3 regions of the Lysinibacillus sp. NPDC097195 genome follow, and region 3 is predicted to be linked to each of the others. Evidence: a T-box and tRNA genes for the amino acid it is inferred to sense, from the RefSeq annotation. Region 3 holds a T-box; the other regions hold tRNA genes.
The links. A T-box is a leader RNA that pairs with one kind of tRNA and senses whether it is charged. The one in region 3 lies ahead of leuS (leucine--tRNA ligase), so its partner is inferred to be a tRNA-Leu.
Positions count from the first base shown of each region.

Region 1: it has a tRNA-Leu gene. The T-box ahead of leuS (leucine--tRNA ligase) is inferred to sense a tRNA for this amino acid. The anticodon was not compared.
Region 2: it has a tRNA-Leu gene. The T-box ahead of leuS (leucine--tRNA ligase) is inferred to sense a tRNA for this amino acid. The anticodon was not compared.

Region 1 covers NZ_JBIWDP010000002.1:616-9,313, reverse strand. The annotation lists gene ACIQXI_RS13610 (B3/B4 domain-containing protein) at 1-494, shown strand, start outside; gene ACIQXI_RS13605 (hypothetical protein) at 508-1,017, shown strand; gene ACIQXI_RS13600 (catalase) at 1,297-2,871, shown strand; gene ACIQXI_RS13595 (S66 peptidase family protein) at 3,026-3,928, opposite strand; gene nagB (glucosamine-6-phosphate deaminase) at 4,030-4,743, opposite strand; gene ACIQXI_RS13585 (arylamine N-acetyltransferase family protein) at 4,940-5,686, shown strand; gene ACIQXI_RS13580 (S-layer homology domain-containing protein) at 5,755-6,843, opposite strand; gene ACIQXI_RS13575 (VOC family protein) at 7,024-7,377, opposite strand; tRNA gene ACIQXI_RS13570 (tRNA-Leu) at 7,719-7,799, opposite strand; tRNA gene ACIQXI_RS13565 (tRNA-Cys) at 7,851-7,924, opposite strand; tRNA gene ACIQXI_RS13560 (tRNA-Gly) at 7,932-8,006, opposite strand; tRNA gene ACIQXI_RS13555 (tRNA-Gln) at 8,012-8,086, opposite strand; tRNA gene ACIQXI_RS13550 (tRNA-His) at 8,091-8,166, opposite strand; tRNA gene ACIQXI_RS13545 (tRNA-His) at 8,203-8,278, opposite strand; tRNA gene ACIQXI_RS13540 (tRNA-Trp) at 8,291-8,364, opposite strand; tRNA gene ACIQXI_RS13535 (tRNA-Tyr) at 8,379-8,462, opposite strand; tRNA gene ACIQXI_RS13530 (tRNA-Thr) at 8,472-8,547, opposite strand; tRNA gene ACIQXI_RS13525 (tRNA-Phe) at 8,559-8,631, opposite strand; tRNA gene ACIQXI_RS13520 (tRNA-Asp) at 8,650-8,698, opposite strand, start outside.
Region 2 covers NZ_JBIWDP010000003.1:344,249-348,540, reverse strand. The annotation lists partial or broken rRNA gene rrf (5S ribosomal RNA) at 1-10, shown strand, start outside; tRNA gene ACIQXI_RS17015 (tRNA-Val) at 25-100, shown strand; tRNA gene ACIQXI_RS17010 (tRNA-Met) at 125-199, shown strand; tRNA gene ACIQXI_RS17005 (tRNA-Asp) at 206-278, shown strand; tRNA gene ACIQXI_RS17000 (tRNA-Thr) at 288-360, shown strand; tRNA gene ACIQXI_RS16995 (tRNA-Tyr) at 370-453, shown strand; tRNA gene ACIQXI_RS16990 (tRNA-Trp) at 466-539, shown strand; tRNA gene ACIQXI_RS16985 (tRNA-His) at 576-651, shown strand; tRNA gene ACIQXI_RS16980 (tRNA-Gln) at 663-737, shown strand; tRNA gene ACIQXI_RS16975 (tRNA-Lys) at 753-825, shown strand; tRNA gene ACIQXI_RS16970 (tRNA-Leu) at 834-918, shown strand; tRNA gene ACIQXI_RS16965 (tRNA-Gly) at 965-1,039, shown strand; tRNA gene ACIQXI_RS16960 (tRNA-Leu) at 1,045-1,133, shown strand; tRNA gene ACIQXI_RS16955 (tRNA-Arg) at 1,148-1,224, shown strand; tRNA gene ACIQXI_RS16950 (tRNA-Pro) at 1,248-1,324, shown strand; tRNA gene ACIQXI_RS16945 (tRNA-Ala) at 1,336-1,411, shown strand; tRNA gene ACIQXI_RS16940 (tRNA-Ser) at 1,427-1,519, shown strand; tRNA gene ACIQXI_RS16935 (tRNA-Phe) at 1,530-1,602, shown strand; tRNA gene ACIQXI_RS16930 (tRNA-Gly) at 1,611-1,684, shown strand; tRNA gene ACIQXI_RS16925 (tRNA-Ile) at 1,689-1,762, shown strand; tRNA gene ACIQXI_RS16920 (tRNA-Asn) at 1,775-1,851, shown strand; tRNA gene ACIQXI_RS16915 (tRNA-Glu) at 1,853-1,924, shown strand; gene ACIQXI_RS16910 (nitric oxide synthase oxygenase) at 2,131-3,177, shown strand; gene ACIQXI_RS16905 (CynX/NimT family MFS transporter) at 3,279-4,292, opposite strand, start outside.
Region 3 covers NZ_JBIWDP010000001.1:27,525-36,222, forward strand. The annotation lists gene mnmL (tRNA modification radical SAM protein MnmL/YtqA) at 1-617, opposite strand, end outside; gene ACIQXI_RS00175 (MDR family MFS transporter) at 902-2,092, shown strand; gene ACIQXI_RS00180 (ArsR/SmtB family transcription factor) at 2,227-2,574, shown strand; gene ACIQXI_RS00185 (SulP family inorganic anion transporter) at 2,653-4,422, shown strand; gene ACIQXI_RS00190 (transposase) at 4,456-5,016, opposite strand; T-box leader at 5,272-5,483, shown strand; gene leuS (leucine--tRNA ligase) at 5,575-7,992, shown strand; gene ACIQXI_RS00200 (methyl-accepting chemotaxis protein) at 8,220-8,698, shown strand, end outside.

The DNA.
Region 1 (8,698 bases), on a different contig from region 3:
AAATTTGGAAACAGCTCGGCGCAGATCCGAACCGCTATCGACACTCTGCCGAAAGCTTAATGCGTCGTGTAAGTAAGCAAAATTATTTAACACCTATTCATTCAGGTGTCGATTTAAATAATTTTTTCTCCCTTCAATACGAAATTCCAGTTGGTATCTATGATATAGCTCGTGTCAAAGGTAATGTAGAAATTGCACTTGGCGATGAGGAAACAAGCTATGAAGGCTTAAATGGGCGCTTAAATACGCTAAATCATATTCTATATAGTCGTGACGAGGAAGGACCCTTTGGTTCACCATTCGTTGATTCACAACGTACGGCAGTCTCCGAGGCAACAACTGAAGCGCTCCATATTTTCTATCTTCGCCCTTCCCTTTCAACTGAAGATGCCCATAAGCTTCTTGCCTCAGCAGGTAAAATGTTTAATCAAATACATGGTGGCGATTATCAAGTTGCTCTGTTAACAAATGCTACGCCATCTACTACTTTATAAAGGACGTGTTTGCATGATAAATCTTGCCGAAGCAGTTAAACTGAAAAGCATTTTAGCAAAAAAGGTTCAGGAACTTATTAATGAATTACATCGCAGTTCCTTTGTAACTGTTGAAAAAGGACAAGCACCTAAAACGAGTAATCGTGCTATGACTGCTATTGAAAGCGAATTAGCTCAAGTACGGCTGGATATAAGAACATTAGATCGACTTGTCTATGAGGCCAATATTCATAATAAAGTAGACTTTAAAGGCGAGCAACTTGCACTTGTTGAGGCCATTGAACTGGCTTCACAACTTCGCGCTGAAGCTGAACTTTGCAAACACTTGGGTACACATGAAAAAGAAACTGTTCGTATGGGCTATGGTGAAGGCACAATATTATATGAAATTGCCATGTTTGAGCCAGATGCCTACCGTGAACGTTCACTTCAACTAGAAAAAGATGCACATAAACTCTCTAATTTAATTAATGCTAAAAACTATAGTGTTGAGATACAATTTGATGATTCTCGCTATTTCTAAGCTCGGGGCGGTGAGACTCCAAACCGAGTCGGATGTGCCGTTTTCAAAACTACTTTAATGTAGACTACAACTTGGATCAACCAATGACATGTGACCAGTTACTTTATGACCGATGACCTATCACCAACTATTGGCAATGGCATGAAAAAACTTACTCAGATGAATTGGAAAACGCCGTCCGAAACTCTCTTACACGTTGTGTGTAGGAGAGTTTTTTTATGTCTATTTTGCCAATCTATTGGACAAACTTTGCTTAGTACAATTGGAAGGAGCAATAATATGAACCATTCTCATGAGAAAGATGATACACTAACTAATCGTCAAGGCCATCCGATCACAAACAATCAAAATTTACGAACAGTCGGCAATCGAGGGCCTGCAACACTCGAAAATTATGATTTCCTTGAAAAAATCAGTCATTTTGACCGAGAGAGAGTTCCTGAACGTGTCGTTCATGCTCGTGGGGCTGGAGCGCATGGCTACTTTGAAACATACGGCACTGTTGGCAATGACCCTATTTCCAAATATACAAGAGCCAAAGTTTTTCAGGATAAAGGTAAACAAACGCCTGTTTTTGTCCGCTTTTCTACTGTTATACATGGTGGGCATTCGCCAGAAACATTACGTGATCCGCGAGGCTTTGCTGTAAAATTTTATACCGAGGATGGAAACTGGGATTTAGTTGGAAATAATTTAAAAATTTTCTTTATTCGAGATGCCATGAAATTTCCTGATATGATTCATGCCTTTAAGCCTGATCCAATTACAAATATTCAGGATGTTGAACGCTTTTTTGATTTCTGTGCAAGTTCTCCAGAAACCTTCCATATGGTAACCTTTGTGTATTCACCTTGGGGCATCCCAGCCAATTACCGTATGATGCAAGGCTCGGGTGTGAATACGTATAAGTGGGTGAATAGCGAGGGTAAAGCTGTTCTTGTCAAATACCACTGGGAGCCATTACAAGGCATTAAAAACTTAACACAAAAAGAAGCAGAAGAGATTCAACAAAAGAACTTTAATCACGCCACACAGGATCTATATGATGCCATTAAACGTGAAGATTATCCTGAATGGGAGTTAAATGTACAAATTATGGAGGATGGTCCACATCCTGAACTTGATTTTGATCCACTAGATGATACAAAACTATGGCCGAACGACAAGTTCCCCTGGTATCCGGTAGGAAAAATGGTATTAAATAAAAATCCTGAAGATTATTTTGCTGAAGTTGAACAAGCTACTTTTGGAACAGGTGTCCTCGTTGATGGCTTAGATTTCTCAGACGATAAAATGCTTCAAGGTCGCACTTTCTCTTATTCTGATACACAGCGTCATCGAGTTGGTGCCAATTATCTACAACTACCTATTAATGCACCAAAGAAGCGAGTAGCGACTAACCAAAGTGGTGGGCAAATGATGTATAAACGTGATCTAGCCCCTGGACAAAATCCACATGTTAACTATGAGCCATCTATGTTAAATGGTTTAAAAGAAGCTGCTCAAACAGCGAAAGAATATACACCTCATATTGAAGGGAATTTAGTGCGCGAATCCATTGATCGCCAAAATAATACGAAGCAAGCTGGTGAAACGTATCGCAATTTTGAGCAATGGGAACGCGATGAACTACTAGAAAACTTAATTCGAGATTTATCGACTTGTAATATAGCCATCCAAGAAGCCATGATTGCATTAGCTTCTGAGGCAGATGAAGAATATGGCCGCTTATTAAATGAAGGCCTACAAATGGCACAAACAAATGCATCTTCTGCAAAGCCTCTCGGCAATATTGACGGTGCTCAAGCCCCTAAAGACGCAGTCGACAAAGGCCACGATGCAGAACCTTACTAATTTCGGTGCCAGGCACCCAAACAATTTTGAATTTTCTAAAATTAACAAAAATCCACTTTTACTTCTGCGGCTTACACTATGCCCGCAGAATGTAAAGTGGATATTTTAGTAAGTGCCAGGCACTCACACAATTCTCATACAATTGCTAAATGATTTAATGTACACCCGGTAAAAGTCGTAGTACTTTTTCTTGCGCATCTAAAATTGCATCGACACCTAATGGAATCGCAATATTCGTTGTTTCATGCCCGATTTTAAAGCCCGCTACAACAGGTATTCCTAAATCACTAAAATACTCGCTCATTAATGTTAGTAGAGCCTCGTCACTTGCTTCAGTTTGCGTAAATGATCCAATAATCACACCTGCTAATTGTTCTAGCTTTCTTGCTTGCTTCAATTGCTGTAACATCGCATCGATTCGTGGTATTGTTTCGCCAATATCTTCTATCAATAAAATTCTACCTTCAGTACGAACTTCAAATTTAGTGCCTAACGTGCTAACTAAACGTCGTAAATTACCACCTATCACAGGTCCGCGTGCTACCCCAGAAGCAATTGTTGTTAATGGAGAAATCGCTTCCGAATACTGTATTTCTATTGGGGAAAACAACTGTAAAAACATCTTTTTCGATAATTCATCCATTCTATTTGCAGCCATTAACATTGGTCCGTGGAAGGTCACGATATTTGCAAATTCATTGATGGCACAATGCAAATAAGTAACATCAGAAAAGCCCCAGAAAATTTTCGGATTTTCCGCCAGTAACTCATAATCAATTTTGCCAGCAATACGTGCAGAACCGTAGCCACCTTTAACACAAAAGATTGCCTTCACCTCAGGGTCTTGAACCATTGCATGAAAATCCCCAAGCCTAACGTCATCACTACCTGCTAAATAGTCATGCTTTGCTGTTATCGTATCCCCTATTTTATAGCGGAGGCCTAACTCGTCTAGAAAAGCTAAAGCATGTCCTAATTTCTCTGGCTCCACAAGGCTAGACAAACATACAATGCCCACTGTATCGCCTTTTTCTAAATGTGCTACTGTACTTATCATGTTACCCCCTCCTATCCTATCTCTCATTCTAGCATATATGCCTCCACTTTCAGGACAAATAAAAAGCGTAGACTGCAAAATGAAGTCTACACCTTAATATTTTATTTTGTACCACCGTAAATAATGGTTACATTCGGATGATTTAATAATGTGCTCGCTGGGAACTCCTCAGTTACTTCCCCGCTTTGTAATTTTTCTATCGCTTCTAACTTCTTTTCACCAAAGGCAATTAGCACAATTGCCTTTGCATTCATAATAGATTGAATGCCCATTGTAATCGCATGTGTAGGTACTTCATCTGGATGATTAAAATAAATTGCATTTTCAGTTCGAGTTGATGGTGTCAGTTCTACAATGTTTGTAAGTGAATCAAATGACGTACCAGGCTCATTAAAGCCTATATGTCCATTTACCCCAATACCAAGCAACTGCAAGTCAATGCCTCCTGCTTCTGCGATACGTGCATCATAGGCCACACATTCAGCATCTAAATCTAGCGCCTTGCCATTTGGTAAATGTATATTTTCCTCGTTGATATCCACATGATTAAATAGATTTTCGTGCATAAACGTCCAATAGCTTGCCGGGCTAGTTTGTTCTATCCCTACATACTCATCTAGATTAAATGTTCTAACATCTTTAAAAGAAATATCACCAGCTTGATAATGTTTCACTAATTCTTTATACATGCCAACGGGTGATCCACCTGTAGCTAGCCCTAAAATGCTTGCTGGTTTTACTTGTAGTTGCTCGGTAAAAATATTTGCAGCTACGGTACTCATTTCATCGTACGAATTTACTTCTATCCACTTTATTGCGTTCGTCATTCATATACCTACCTTTAGAATCGTTATTTTTAACTAAAAATGGGAAATTCATTACTATCTAGTAGTGAATACATTAATTTTACAAGTTATTTAGCTTCATTTCTATTATTTTCTTTTTCAAATTTTTTCGTGTATTCTATTATCATTTCGGTTATGTTAATTAGTAAGGAAGTGAGGCGATTTTATGAATTCACAAATACAACAATATTTAGACTATCTTCAATTTCAAGGATCTATAGAACCGTCTATTAAATTACTTGGTCAGTTACAAACACAACATCTCCATACCATACCTTATGAAAATTTAGACGTCGCCTTGAAACGGAATATTTCCTTCGCGATCCCTGACCTTTATCAAAAAATGATTGTTCAACATCGCGGAGGCAATTGCTTTGAGCTCAATATTTTATATAGCTGGCTACTTCGTGAGCTCGGTTTTTCTGTAACAAATCGCTATGCACAGTTTTGGCGTAATATAGATGCACAGACACCAATCGAAGATGTTCCTATGCACCAGCTACTTCTCGTTCACTATGATGGTATACCATATATTTCGGACGTTGGTGTAGGTGCTCTTGCCCCCTGTAAACCAGTTCCATTAATTGCAGGGCACGAACATCGTGAAGGAAAAGAGCTATACAAAATTGAATTGCATGACACATATGGTTGGATGCTATATGAGCAAACACCTCATCAGTGGCGCCTACTTTATAACTTCACCGATGATGCGAATGATGCCAACTTTGCCCCAAGGCTTTCTCAGCAAAAAAATAAAATTGCCATGATGCGTACTCCTTCTGGTCGACATACGATGTTTAATAATGAATTCCGTATATATGAAGGGCACACTTTAACCACCTATACAACACATACTGAGAAGGAGTGGCAACAAGCCCTTCAACGTTATTTTCATATATCTCTTACTTCATAATGTAGTTCTAAATGTAAAAAGTGTTAGATTGACTGTAATCAATCTAACACTTTCTTATTTCCCGTCTTCTAATTAGCTGTTCGTTTTAGCAACTCATAAACAACTTCCCCATCATGAAGTTCCTTAACTAAGCCAATGCCATCAACAAAATAATAAGTTTTCACTACATCAATATATTTAAATTTTTCTTCTAATATCGCCACATTTTTATAATTAACTCCACCAGCACGTACCGTTCCATTCGTCGTTTGAACGGTAATACGATTGCCGTTTACTGGACCTTCATCGTCTTCGTGAACTATTACACCAATTCTAAGCGGTAAACCTATATAGAAATCGTAATGTGAGCTGTACTCCTGAGCAATTGCTTGCGCATATACAAAACCATCGTAATATAGTAATTCATCATTAAATTGCTTATTATTCGTCATATTAGCAATTGTCCAAACATCATTTTTATTATCATTGTGACTATATTGATAATTTAATGTATATCTTCGTCCATCCTCTGATGAATAAAATGCATAGCTGTATTGGTAGGCTGGATCCTTTAATAAATTGGGCTTTGTCAAAGTCATTGCACGCGCAACAAATGCCGAGAAATGTGCGCGCGTTAGCGCCATTTTCGGTTTAAATGAACCATCTTGATAACCTCTTGAAATATTATTGTTCGCTACGGCTAATATTTCTTTATAACCGGCTGTCTTTTCCGTAACATCTGTAAAATAATAAGGGCTTTTTCCTTTTAATTTAAATGCACGTTGTAAAACAATGGCCATATCAGCCCTCGACAGTGTCCCATTCGGATTAAATTTCTTTGTTGCATCAAATATTCCAGCATTTTGTGTTGCAGCAATTTCTTTATAGTAAACATGCGATGTCGGAACATCTTGATACTTCGGATTTTTAACGTTCGTTGTTTTTAATCCTAATGCACGCGTTACCATAACAGCTACCTGTGCCCTTGTTACATAATCATTCGGCTTAAACGTGCCATTAGGATAGCCTTTGATAATCCCTTTCTCTACTAAATAATCTATTTCCGTATTTAACGTATTATCGGATGACACATCTTTAAAACTAGCCGCATATGCAGACTGTACTTGTAATAACCCAAACATTAAAACTACAATCAATATTCTACTTAATATCTTCATGCCATTCCCCCTATATTTTTTTCTCGTCTTTGTTATCCTATTCAACTAGCAAAATAAATATTAATATAAATTACTTTTTTAATAGTTTGTTAATCATTCCATACCCATAAAAAAATACTTTACACTAGCACTTGTAAAATAAAAAACCCCTGCAAAACATTGCAGAGGTGTAAAATAGTATTATTTCTTATTTTGAATTAAAGCAAAACCTAGTCCAGTAGGATCTACTAAATAAGCAAGATAAAATTCATCAAACTCCATTTTTTCTCGGACAATATTAGCGCCATTCTCCATCGCTTTCGATATAGACTCGTCAATCTCATCTACTTCGATCTGCACGCGTATTCCATGTGGATAGTCACTTGGACCCTTTCCTATTCCACCGTTTATGCCATTTTGCTCGCTGCCACCTGTCGTAACAGCCCAGTAATCCCAACGAGGCTCAGCTATTTCCCAAGCAAAAACTTTAGAATAAAAATCCGCAGCTTTTTCGGGCTCCTGACTATTTAGTTCAAATCCTATTACTCTACCCAATTTATTGCCCTCCTATTTTTGAAGAATAAATTAAAGTTCCTGCTAGACATATAAGCACGATATCTTTTTCAACATTGCATAATCGCTAAATATATTTCTAAAGGCGTCTAGTAATAAAAAATAGCTGCTAGGAGTAGTAACAAGGTTAAAAGTTTATTTTCATAAGTATTACCTCCAAACCTAACATCTAAAAACATCATAACATAAAATTCATAATATACTGACTTCTATCTAGTATCTATTGTTTTATTTGTTCCATTGAACTTGATATTTGCACCATTGTTTAAAAACAAAAAAAGACCTCAACACAGTTGTTGAAGTCTTTTTTAATATACTTTGGATACCGGTGGTCGGGGTCGAACCGACACTCCAAAGGAACACGATTTTGAGTCGTGCGCGTCTGCCAATTCCGCCACACCGGCATAATACTTTAGAGATAAAAAAAATCGGAGTATCCGATTAAGAAAAAAATATGGAGGCGGCAACCGGATTTGAACCGGTGATAAAGGTGTTGCAGACCTGTGCCTTACCACTTGGCTATGCCGCCATATTATTGGAGCGGAAGACGAGGTTCGAACTCGCGACCCCCACCTTGGCAAGGTGGTGTTCTACCACTGAACTACTTCCGCATAAATGGCTGGGGTACTAGGATTCGAACCTAGGCATGACGGAATCAAAATCCGTTGCCTTACCGCTTGGCTATACCCCAACAATGGGGCGACTGATGGGAATCGAACCCACGAATGCCGGAACCACAATCCGGTGCGTTAACCACTTCGCCACAATCGCCATTGCTTTATAGTTATATTTTAATTTTATATTAAATGGGGCGACTGATGGGAATCGAACCCACGAATGCCGGAACCACAATCCGGTGCGTTAACCACTTCGCCACAACCGCCATAAAATTAATTGGCAGGGGCAGTAGGAATCGAACCCACACCAAAGGTTTTGGAGACCTCTATTCTACCGTTGAACTATGCCCCTATTAAATAAAAAACTGGTGGAGGGGGACGGATTCGAACCGCCGAACCCTAAGGAGCGGATTTACAGTCCGCCGCGTTTAGCCACTTCGCTACCCCTCCGGGAAAACATGGTGCCGGCTATAGGAATCGAACCCACGACCTACTGATTACAAGTCAGTTGCTCTACCTGCTGAGCTAAACCGGCGGAAAACATGATGGGTCAGGACGGAATCGAACCGCCGACACTTAGAGCTTCAATCTAATGCTCTACCAACTGAGCTACTGACCCATGTTTATAATTTAAAAATGGCGGTCCCGACCGGGATCGAACCGGCGATCTCCTGCGTGACAGGCAG
Region 2 (4,292 bases), on a different contig from region 3:
GTCGCTTCGCTTTATTTTTTATGGGGAGGATTAGCTCAGCTGGGAGAGCATCTGCCTTACAAGCAGAGGGTCGGCGGTTCGAGCCCGTCATCCTCCACCATCTTATAAATTTTAAAAGTATTATCGCGGGGTGGAGCAGTGGTAGCTCGTCGGGCTCATAACCCGAAGGTCACAGGTTCAAATCCTGTCTCCGCAACCAAATTATGGTCCCGTGGTGTAGCGGTTAACATGCCTGCCTGTCACGCAGGAGATCGCCGGTTCGATCCCGGTCGGGACCGTCTTTATATGCCGGTGTAGCTCAGTTGGTAGAGCAACTGACTTGTAATCAGTAGGTCGTGGGTTCGACTCCTATCGCCGGCATCAGCCCTTGGAGGGGTAGCGAAGTGGCTAAACGCGGCGGACTGTAAATCCGCTCCTTAGGGTTCGGCGGTTCGAATCCGTCCCCCTCCACCAGTTTTTACTTTTAGGGGCATAGTTCAACGGTAGAATAGAGGTCTCCAAAACCTTTGGTGTGGGTTCGATTCCTACTGCCCCTGCCAAATTTTTCAGGTTAAACTACTGTTATATTTCATATGGCGGTTGTGGCGAAGTGGTTAACGCATCGGATTGTGGTTCCGACATTCGTGGGTTCGATTCCCATCAGTCGCCCCATATAAAACTATTGGGGTATAGCCAAGCGGTAAGGCAACGGATTTTGATTCCGTCATGCCTAGGTTCGAATCCTAGTACCCCAGCCATTTTATTAATAATATGAGCCATTAGCTCAGTTGGTAGAGCATCTGACTTTTAATCAGAGGGTCGAAGGTTCGAGTCCTTCATGGCTCATCATATTTGCGGGTGTGGCGGAATTGGCAGACGCACTAGACTTAGGATCTAGCGCCGCAAGGCGTGGGGGTTCGACTCCCTTCACCCGCACCATTTATTTTAATTACATAATTGCCAGGATAAATAATCTTATGCACATGCGGAAGTAGTTCAGTGGTAGAACACCACCTTGCCAAGGTGGGGGTCGCGAGTTCGAACCTCGTCTTCCGCTCCAAATGTGCCGGGGTGGCGGAACTGGCAGACGCACAGGACTTAAAATCCTGCGGTAGGTGACTACCGTGCCGGTTCGATTCCGGCCCTCGGCACCATTTTTAAATATTATGCGCCCGTAGCTCAATTGGATAGAGCGTCTGACTACGGATCAGAAGGTTGTGGGTTCGACTCCTGCCGGGCGCGCCATAAAAAGATAAGATAGACAGTAACGGAATGTAGCTCAGCTTGGTAGAGCACTTGGTTTGGGACCAAGGGGTCGTAGGTTCGAATCCTGTCATTCCGACCATCTTTTAAATTGGGGCCTTAGCTCAGCTGGGAGAGCGCCTGCCTTGCACGCAGGAGGTCAGCGGTTCGATCCCGCTAGGCTCCACCATATTTGTTTAATTCCGGAGGTATACCCAAGTCTGGCTGAAGGGATCGGTCTTGAAAACCGACAGGCGGGTAACACCGCGCGGGGGTTCGAATCCCTCTACCTCCTCCATTTTTATTTCGGGTCAGTAGCTCAGTTGGTAGAGCATTAGATTGAAGCTCTAAGTGTCGGCGGTTCGATTCCGTCCTGACCCATCTTTTTTGCGGGTGTAGTTTAATGGTAAAACCTCAGCCTTCCAAGCTGATGTCGTGAGTTCGATTCTCATCACCCGCTCCATGAAGGGCCTATAGCTCAGCTGGTTAGAGCGCACGCCTGATAAGCGTGAGGTCGATGGTTCGAGTCCATTTAGGCCCATTATAAATTTATTCCGAAGTAGCTCAGTTGGTAGTAGCACCTGACTGTTAATCAGGTTGTCGCAGGTTCGAGTCCTGCCTTCGGAGCCATGGCCCCTTGGTCAAGCGGTTAAGACACCGCCCTTTCACGGCGGTAACACGGGTTCGAATCCCGTAGGGGTCATCAAATAAAGCATGTAGCATTTTTGCTACATGCTTTTTTCTTGTAATGGGGCTTTTTTCTGTAAGCTGATAAAAGTTTTGTTCGACCGTCTAGTTAAAATTTGAACAAAGTATTTCATATATAAAAGATGTATGTTTTCTGACGGATTTTTTCGTGGTGAATTTAATTTTGTTCATCTAATATGAGGATAGATGGAGGAAAACGACATGAATGTACAAGAGATACGACGTTTTTTAGCACTTTATCAAATGGAACAAAATAAGTCTGAACAATGGTTAACAAATAGATTACAACAAGTTGACAAAGAAGGTGTATATATTCCTTCAACAGAAGAGCTTACTTTTGGTGCACGCGTGGCATGGCGTAATAGTAATAAATGTATCGGTAGATTGTTTTGGCAATCATTACATGTTGAGGATGCACGTGATATTTTAGATGAGCATGCAATTTTTCAAAAGCTATTGCATCATATTCGTTATGCAACAAATGATGGTAAAATCCGTCCAACGATTACGGTATTTGCAGCTGACAGAGTGAGAGTCTGGAACCATCAGCTAATACGTTATGCAGGCTATGAAACGGCTGAAGGCATTGTTGGGGATCCACATTCGGTATCTTTTACAAAGGTTTGTGAATCACTAGGCTGGCGTGGAGAGGGCACAGCTTTTGATGTGCTACCCCTTGTTATACAGGTGGATAATCGAAGTCCACAATGCTTTACAATTCCTCAAGAGGACGTATTGGAAGTTGCTATTCGTCATCCTGAGCATCCCCAAGTAGAAGAGCTTGCGTTGAAATGGTATGCGGTGCCGATTATTTCGAGCATGCGGTTTCAAATGGCAGGTATTGATTTTCAGGCAGCCCCTTTTAATGGCTGGTATATGGGGACAGAAATTGGGGCACGCAATTTAGCCGATCATGATCGTTATAATATATTACCGAGAATAGCTGAAATTTTTGGACTCGATACCACGAGACAGGCATCGCTTTGGCGTGATCGCGCATTAGTAGAATTAAATATTGCGGTCCTTCATTCCTTTAAAGAAGATGGTGTCAGTATTGTCGATCATCATACAGCGGCACAGCAATTTAAGCTGTTTGAAGAAGCAGAACATAAGGCAGGACGTGATTTAACAGGTAACTGGACTTGGTTGATTCCACCATTATCGCCTGCAACAACTCACATCTTTCATAAGCCTTACAATAATGTGTACAATACGCCGAATTATTTCTACCAAAAACCCCCTTACTGAAAATGAGGTGGCTAATACTAGGTACTCAAGGTGTAAAGTTATTGAATACTTCTGATTGAAAAAAGTGTTAGATTGATTAGTCAATCTAACACTTTTACTTTTTAATTTACATATTCATTTTTAGAAGCTCTAAATGAGCAGAAGAATAGTAAAGCCGCAACGACAACAAATAGCCAACCAGCGGTGTTCCAGCCACCAAATAAATCATGCAGGTAACCAAATAAAATAGGGCCTACTGCGGCTAATAAATAGCCTAATGATTGGGCAAAGCCCGATAAATCAGCTGCCTCATATGCCGTACGAGTACGAAGTGTAAAGAACATCATGGCAAGTGAAAATGAAGCGCCGCCTGCTAATCCTAGCAATATCATCCACAATACCGCAAGACTAGTCCATTCCATGACAAGGCCAGTAAAGCCGACAACATAAAATGCAGTAAACATCAAAACTAGAGGTCGTTGTGATGTCATTTTACTAGCGATAATCGGTACAGCTAGAGCCATAGGTACTTGAGAAATTTGCATGATGGAGAACATCCACCCAGCACGATCTGGGGCGATTCCTTGTGCGATATAGATTTCGGGAATCCAAGCTGCAGTTGTATAAAATAATAATGATTGTAAACCCATAGCGCCAGTAACTGCCCAAGTAACGGGTGATTTCCATAATGGAATACGCGTTTTCGTAGAGGCTACAGTTGGTTCAGGTTTATTCGCTTTTAATTGAGGAATCCAAATTACAATCGTTACTACAACAAGAACTAGCGCAATAGCAAGTGCACCTTGCCAGCCAAGAGAAGCATTGGCTATTGGATAACTAATGCCAGCGCCAATTCCTGCAGTTAAGTTCATAGACATTGTAAAAAAGGCCATCAGTAAGCCTACGTGATAAGGGAATTTCAATTTCAACAGCCCTGGTATTAGGACGTTACCAAATGAAATAGCAATACCAATTATCATTGTACCGAACACGAGTAAACCAGTTGTACCAAGTGAGCGCAACACAATTCCTAGTGCTAATAAAATCGTTGATAAAAATAGTGTCAATTCAAGCCCCATTTTTCGTGCAACTACTGGTGCAATGGGTGACACGAGTGCAAATGCAAGCAATGGAAT
Region 3 (8,698 bases):
ATATCGTAATCTTCTAATGGCAGACCATTAATGATATGGGAGCACACACGAATTCCATGTTTACGTAATTTTTCAACACCTTCTACGTATGTTGCATAGTCATGTGCACGATTAATAAGATTTGCTGTTTTTTCATGTACGGTTTGTAGTCCAAGTTCAATCCATAAATAAGTGCGTTCGTTTAATTCAGCTAAATATTCAACAACATCATCTGGAAGGCAATCAGGACGTGTTGCAATAGAAAGTCCTACTACGCCTTCTTGCGCTAATGCTGCCTCAAATTTTTCCTTTAAGACAGGAAGTGGAGCATGGGTATTTGTATATGCTTGGAAGTAAGCCATATACTTGCCATCCTTCCATTTTTCATGCATTTTATCGCGAATTTCAGCAAACTGCACCTCGATAGGGTCTACTTTATTACCAGCAAAATCTCCTGAGCCTGCAGCACTACAAAATGTACAACCGCCAAATGCGACAGTGCCATCACGGTTTGGGCAATCAAAGCCTGCATCCAACGCTACTTTAAATACTTTATGACCGAATTGATCACGTAAATAGCGATTCCATGTATAATATCTTTTCCCCTCTGAGGGAAAAGGAAAGTTTGTTTCTGTCATGTATTTCACTCCTCTAACGTTATATTTTATCATGTGCTTATGGTTCCGTCATGGATAAGAATTTTAATATGTAGCATTGGTTGTTATTTTAATGGATTTATATAAATGTACGATGAGATTTTATAGGATTGTGGAAGGGCAGTTGATGGCTATTGAAACGAGTGCAATGCGGTTAAAAATAAGGATTTTTTTATGAAGAAAGGGTAAATTTATTTTCCTTGTACTTTTTTACTTTTCAGCATAAACTAGCTATTTAGAGAAACGAAATAATGGAGGTCAAGGATATGCCAAAAAGTGTTTGGTTTTTAATTATCGGTATGCTTGTGAACACGACGGGCAACTCTTTTTTATGGCCTTTAAATGCCATTTATATGCATGATTATTTAGGAAAGTCGCTTGCCATGGCAGGCTTTGTCTTAATGCTTAATTCAGCTGCAGGTGTTTTAGGTAATCTATTAGGTGGTTATTTATTTGATAGAATTGGCGGCTATAAATCGATAATGATTGGTATTCTGTTGACCGTTGCTTCGTTAGTCGGTTTAACGATTTGGCATGGTTGGCCGCATTATGTGTGGTTTTTAACTGTCCTTGGTTTTAGCGGAGGCATTGTTTTCCCAGGAATGTTTGCGTTAGCAGGAGCAGCTTGGCCTGAGGGCGGGCGTAAGGCATTTAATGCTATTTATTTAGCACAAAACTTAGGTGTTGCCGTTGGCCCGGCATTAGCGGGAATTGTTGCGGATTATCGTTTTGATTATGTTTTTATTGTTAATTTAGCGATGTATATTCTATTTTTCTTTATTGCTTTGATTACCTTTAGAAGAATCGATTCACAAGATGTTGCTCTGAAAAATGTAGTTAGTGAGAGTAAACGTATTACAAATAAAGCACCATTTTATGCACTGTTAATTTTAAGTTCATCTTCTGTGTTATGTTGGCTAGCTTACTCACAATGGAGTGCGACCATCTCTTCCTATACGCAGGATTTAGGTTTAGGATTAAAACAATATAGTTTACTTTGGACGATTAATGGACTACTTATTGTGGCTGGGCAGCCGCTAATTGCACCGCTTGTGCGCCGTTGGGAAAATCAATTAAAGCGACAATTAGTATTTGGTATAACGCTTATTGCAGCGTCTTTTGGTATCGTCGCTTTTGCAGGAGATTTTAAAATGTTCGCAGCTGCAATGGTCGTTTTAACATTTGGTGAAATGTTTTATACACCAGCGTTACCGACAATCGCCAATCAGCTCGCACCTAAAGGGCGCGAAGGGTTTTACCAAGGCATTATTAATAGTGCGGCAACGGCAGGTCGGATGATTGGACCATTGTTCGGCGGTATTATGGTAGATCAGTTCGGAATGATTGCACTTGTTTCTATATTAGTGGTCATTGTATTAATAGGCATTTTCCCATGCCTTATCTATGACCGACCATTGCTGTTGAGTGACAGGCACGCAAACAATTCTGAAAATTAAAGACAATTTACAGCAAAGCGGATGAGATAATCATTCGCTTTTTTATTTTGCAGATTGAAATTGCTTTGCTAAAGGGATACAATCATACATATTCAAATATTTGAATATGTATAGATGAAATTGGGGGGATGAAGGTGGAGGAAGGCTTACAACAGTTTAAAGCCGATTTTTTTAAAGCATTAGCACACCCGTTACGAATTAGAATTCTTGAATTGTTAGTAGATGGTAAGAAAAGTGTGAATGAGATTCAAAGTTGTTTAGAAAAAGAGGGCTCGGCTGTGTCACAGCAACTTAGTGTATTACGGGCGAAAAACATTGTTTACGGCTTGAAGGAAGGGAAAAAGGTTTACTATTCTTTGAGTGACCCAATGATTGTAGAGTTGTTGAGTATTGCTAAAGACATTTTTAACAATCATCTAATTCAAACTATTTCAAGATTAGAAGAAATGACTGTTAGCGAAAATGATGAAGAGATTATGTGAGATTTTATGTTCATTTTCCCATATTAAAAAAACGAACTGGATTCGAAGAACTTATTATTTCGAAGGGAAGATTACTGTATGACATCACTGTTTACAGGTCGGTTTGAAGGGTATTCAGTTGATCATTTTAAAAAGGATTTATTGTCTGGAATTATCGTTGGTATAGTAGCGATTCCGCTGGCAATGTCTTTTGCTATTGCTTCAGGAGTAAAACCAGAATACGGCATTTATACAGCGTGTATTGCAGGGATATTGATTTCACTATTTGGAGGTTCAAAGTATCAAATTGGTGGACCTACTGGTGCATTCGTGCCAATTTTATTAAGTATCGTGTTAGCGTATGGCTATGAAAATTTATTGATTGCGGGTTTAATGGCAGGTGTCTTGTTATGCTTAATGGGCATTTTTAGACTAGGCTCGCTCATAAAATTTATTCCCCGCCCTGTTACGATAGGTTTTACTGCGGGAATTGCAGTTATTATTTTTACTGGCCAAATTGCCAATTTTTTAGGTCTGACGAATATTACGCGCCATGAATACTTTATCGCTAATATGAAAGAGCTCTTTGTACATATTAGTGCAACTAATTTTTACAGTGTTTTTATCGCTATCATTTGTTTTACTATGATAGTAGTAACCCCTAAAATTTTTCCGAAAGTGCCTGGCGCATTAGTCGGTATTGTTGTATCAACGCTTGTTGCTACTTTCTTCTTTTCAGGGCAAGTGGCAACAATTGCTTCAGCATACGGTCAAATTCCAAATACACTACCAGAATTTAAGATACCTGAATTGACGTTAGAACGATTGCAATTGTTAATAGGGCCTGCATTTGTCATTGCGATGTTAGGTGGCATTGAGTCACTTTTATCAGCGGTCGTTGCTGACGGAATGACAAATAGTAAGCATAATAGCAATCGTGAACTTGTAGGACAAGGGATAGCGAATATCGTTACACCGTTGTTTGGAGGAATTCCGGCTACAGGGGCAATTGCGCGTACTGCCACAAACATTAAAACGGGGGCAGCGTCCCCAATGTCTGGAATTATTCATGGTGTTTTTGTGTTAGTAACATTATTGTTATTAGCGCCTTTTGCTTCACATATTCCATTAGCTAGTATGGCACCAATGTTAATGGTTGTTGCTTGGAATATGAGTGAGCGCAAGCATTTTGCTCATATTATGAAAGTGAAATCAGGCGATTCACTTGTTTTAATCATTACATTTTTGCTAACGATTTTTGCCAGTCTAACAATTGCAGTAGAAGTAGGGCTCGGTTTAGCCATTGTTTTGTTTGTTAAACGAATGAGTGAGAAACTAGTTGTTCATAAAGTGTTACCAGATCATACAAAGATGAGTGGTAAGGTACAGCGACAAGTTGTTAATCCACAGCATGACTGTCCACAAATTAGTATGTATACAATTGAAGGTCCACTATTTTTTGGCGCGGCTCAAACTTTTGAACAAACATTACTACCTGCAATGCATGACCATCCAAAGATCTTAATTTTACGTATGGGGAAAGTGCCTTTTGTGGATGCTACTGGTGCAGCTTATTTTAGTCAAATCGTGGAAAACTTCACGCTACGTGGTGGCGTAGTTTTAGTAACGGGTGTGCAAGCAGATTTAAAAGCAGCACTCATGCGGAATGGTATTTACGATCAAATAGGAGATAATAATTTTTATGAACATACGGGAGAAGCGATTAACAGGGCACTAACAGAGTTAGATTTGAATAAATGCATCGGTTGCCAACACTTTGCCTTCCGTGAATGCGTAAATTTAACGAGTGACAGGCACGCAAACAATTCTGAAAATTTAGGTCAATTTAGTGAAAGCTCCACACGATAAAGTGTGGAGCTTTTTTGTTTGGTGCTAGGCACATTATTCATTTTGTTGTACTTCGCAATAACCGCAATAAGAAAGTGAAGATTGCGATGTTTGAGATATGTAACTATTGAGAATACTGGTATCAAGGAAGGGGAAGATGGATGGTGTATTATGCTTATAGTGACGATAGGAGCTATATGGGTAATCCTCCATGTTGTCAACGATAGGTGGTGCAGTTGAAATAGGATTGCGGTGGATATAGCGACTTACACTTAGCATATCTAGTTGTGAGGGAACAAGGTCCGCAAAATAGCGGCTCTCGTACAAATGCCCGCAATATTCATATTTCTTTTTAAAGTAATTACTATAGCGCCAATTAATGACCGCCATCAATTTTCCGAGTGGTACTTCAGCTGAACGCACTAGCAGATGATAGTGGTTAGACATAATGCAATAGGCAACGATGTTAAATGTGTATTTTTGATAGGCATATTGCAGAACACGAAAAAAAGCATCGTAATCAGCAACATTCAAAAAAATAATTTGACGATTATTGCCGCGCATGACTACATGATGATAATGATCTGGAGACCAAAGTCGTTTTTTTCTTGGCACGAAAATAGTTCCTCCTTTTGACGTTTTCTTAAGCATAAAAATGATTGGAAATGACGTCAAATAGATGAAAATTTTTAAAGTTAATCATTTATTAATTTTTTTCACGCGTAAAGGCTGGAATTTTAAAAACACTATGACAAAACCAAGGGAAATAAATTTTTTGTAAATTGTGTGAGAATTGTGTGTGTGCCAGGCACCGTAATAAAAAGAGGCTTGTGCTTTTTGGGACTTTCTATTAGAATAAATGCAATACATGTAAAGACATTGATGAGGAATAGTAAATTTGTGGTTCTTTTTAGAGAGCTAGCGGTTGGTGTAAGCTAGTAGGGATGCAAATTGAACTCGCCTGCTGAGTCTGCGTACATAAGTGTTATGTGTGCCGTCCTTTCCGCGTTAAGGAAGCTTGAGCCGAGTGAATCACTAATTTGGGTGGTACCGCGGGAGATAAGAATACTCTCGTCCCTTTCTGACAAAGGAAGGGGCGAGTTTTTTTATTTTTTAAATATTTTGTTAATTCTTACGATAAGTGGTATTGAACATATATAAGGAGGAAATAGTATGAGCTTTAATCATCAACAAGTTGAAAAAAAGTGGCAACAATATTGGGATGTCAACAAAACATTCAAAACAGAAAATGAAACGGATAAACCGAAATTTTATGCACTTGATATGTTCCCATATCCATCAGGAGCGGGTCTTCATGTAGGGCATCCAGAAGGATATACAGCAACAGATATTCTTTCACGTTTTAAACGTATGCAGGGCTATAATGTTCTTCATCCAATGGGATGGGATGCATTCGGTTTACCTGCTGAGCAATATGCATTAGATACAGGGAATGACCCTGCAGAATTTACGGCGAAAAATATTGCAACATTCAAGCGCCAAATTCAAGAACTAGGATTTAGCTATGATTGGGATCGTGAAATTAACACAACAGATCCTGACTACTACAAATGGACACAATGGATTTTTATCCAATTATATAAAAAAGGCTTGGCCTATGTAGATGAAGTCGCTGTAAACTGGTGCCCGGCATTAGGTACAGTATTAGCAAATGAAGAAGTCATTGATGGCAAATCTGAGCGTGGGGGACATCCGGTAGAACGTCGTCCAATGAAACAATGGATGCTGAAAATTACTGCTTATGCGGATCGCTTAATCGATGATTTAGAAGAAGTAGATTGGCCAGAATCGATTAAAGATATGCAACGTAACTGGATTGGACGTTCTGAAGGTGCAGAAGTAACATTTGGCATTGACGGATCAGATCAAAACTTTACGGTCTTTACGACACGCCCTGATACATTATTTGGAGCTACGTATACAGTACTTGCGCCAGAGCACAAACTAGTAGCTGAAATTACAACAGCTGAACAACAAGCTGCTGTAGAGGCGTATCTAGAAAAAGTAAAAATGAAATCTGATTTAGAACGTACAGATTTAGCGAAAGAAAAAACAGGTGTATTTACTGGCGCGTATGCAGTGAATCCTATTAACGGCAAAAAAGTACCGATTTGGATTGCCGATTATGTGTTAGCAACATATGGTACTGGCGCGATTATGGCGGTTCCTGCTCATGACGAACGTGATTATGAATTTGCCAAAGAGTTTGGTTTAGACATCGTTGCAGTACTTGAAGGTGGCGATATCGACAAAGAAGCATTTACAGGGGACGGTCACCACATTAATTCGGACTTCCTTAATGGCTTAAATAAAGCAGATGGTATCGCGAAAGCCATTGAATGGTTAGAGCAAAAAGGTGTTGGAGAGAAAAAAATATCTTACCGTCTTCGTGACTGGTTATTCTCTCGTCAACGTTATTGGGGCGAACCAATCCCAATGATTCATTGGGAAGATGGCACAACGACGCCAGTTCCAGAAGCAGAATTACCATTAATGCTTCCGAAAACGGATAATATCCGTCCTTCAGGAACAGGGGAATCGCCATTAGCGAATATTACGGATTGGGTAAATGTTGTAGATCCTGAAACAGGTATGAAGGGTCGTCGTGAAACAAATACAATGCCACAATGGGCAGGTTCTAGTTGGTACTTCCTACGTTATATCGATCCAAACAATACAGAAGCAATTGCGGATCCGGAGTTACTAAAACGTTGGTTACCAGTTGATATTTACATTGGTGGCGCAGAGCATGCAGTATTGCACTTACTATACGCACGCTTCTGGCATAAAGTACTATACGATTTAGGTGTTGTGCACACGAAAGAGCCGTTCCAAAAATTATTTAACCAAGGGATGATTCTTGGTGAAGGAAACGAAAAAATGTCTAAATCAAAGGGCAATGTCGTGAATCCAGATGAAATTATTGAATCTCACGGTGCAGATACACTTAGACTTTATGAAATGTTCATGGGTCCATTGGAAGCTTCTGTTGCATGGTCTACGAATGGTTTAGATGGTGCACGTCGCTTCTTAGACCGCATTTGGCGTTTACTTGTTAACGAAGAAGATGGTACATTATCAACGAAGGTTCAAGCTTCTGACGATAAGTTCCTAGAAAAGTCATATCACCAAACAGTGAAAAAAGTAACAGAAGACTACGAAGGTATTCGTTTCAATACAGCAATTTCACAAATGATGGTGTTCATTAATGATTGCTACAAAGCAGAAGTCCTTCCAACAGCTTACGCTGAAGGATTTGTGAAAATGCTAGCACCAATCGCACCACATATTGCAGAAGAACTATGGCAGCTATTAGGTCATGAAGCAACACTTTCTTACGAACAATGGCCAACATACGATGAGTCTAAGCTAGTAGACGATGAAGTAGAAGTTGCTGTGCAAGTAGCAGGTAAAGTGCGTGCGAAAATTATCGTTGCAAAAGATGCTTCAAAAGAAGAAATTGAAAAAGTAGCATTAGCTGACGAAAAGGTACAAGAATATATGACAGGTAAAGACTTGGTGAAAATTATTGTCATCCCAGGTAAACTTGTTAATATCGTTGTTAAATAATGAATAGGAAGAACCGTGGAATACGCTTTAAGTTAGCGTACTTCACGGTTTTTTTTGTCGACAAATGCCGATGAATAGGTAAAATAAAACGACATTTATTGACAAAAGATGGGTAAAAAAGATATTATTTTATATTTTTATAGCAAAATATGTATCTTTTGGCGTTGATAAAGGTTAAAATTCTCTATGTATATAGTAATAAAAACGATGAGAAAAGGAGCATATTTATGAAAAAGTCACAAAGATTGAGCGATAAAGTATTATTGTTCGCAAGTGTTGTCGTAATCCTCATTGTAGGGTTAGTGATCGGTATTTTATATATGAATACTAATAATTCCGTTGAAGGGGCAATCGGTCGTGATGGCGTATCAAAAGCACAAACAATTGCCTCATTATTAGATGTAGAAGCGTATAAAAAATTAATCGAATCAGAGGATTCAACGTTATATAAAGAGTTGCGAGAAGAATTAAATACATTACGTATACATAATGGTCTGTTATATGCTTATGTGTTATATCCACCAACAGAGGGGGAAAATTTGAAATTTTTAGTCGACGGTTTACCGTTAGATGAAGAAATGGCTGGCGCTATGGGGGATCCATCTGAAGTCCTTACATATAACGATGGTCAAAAGGCAATTGATAATAACGGTTATTATTCAGATATTCAAAAAAGTGAAACATATGGTTCGTTAATGTCTGCGAT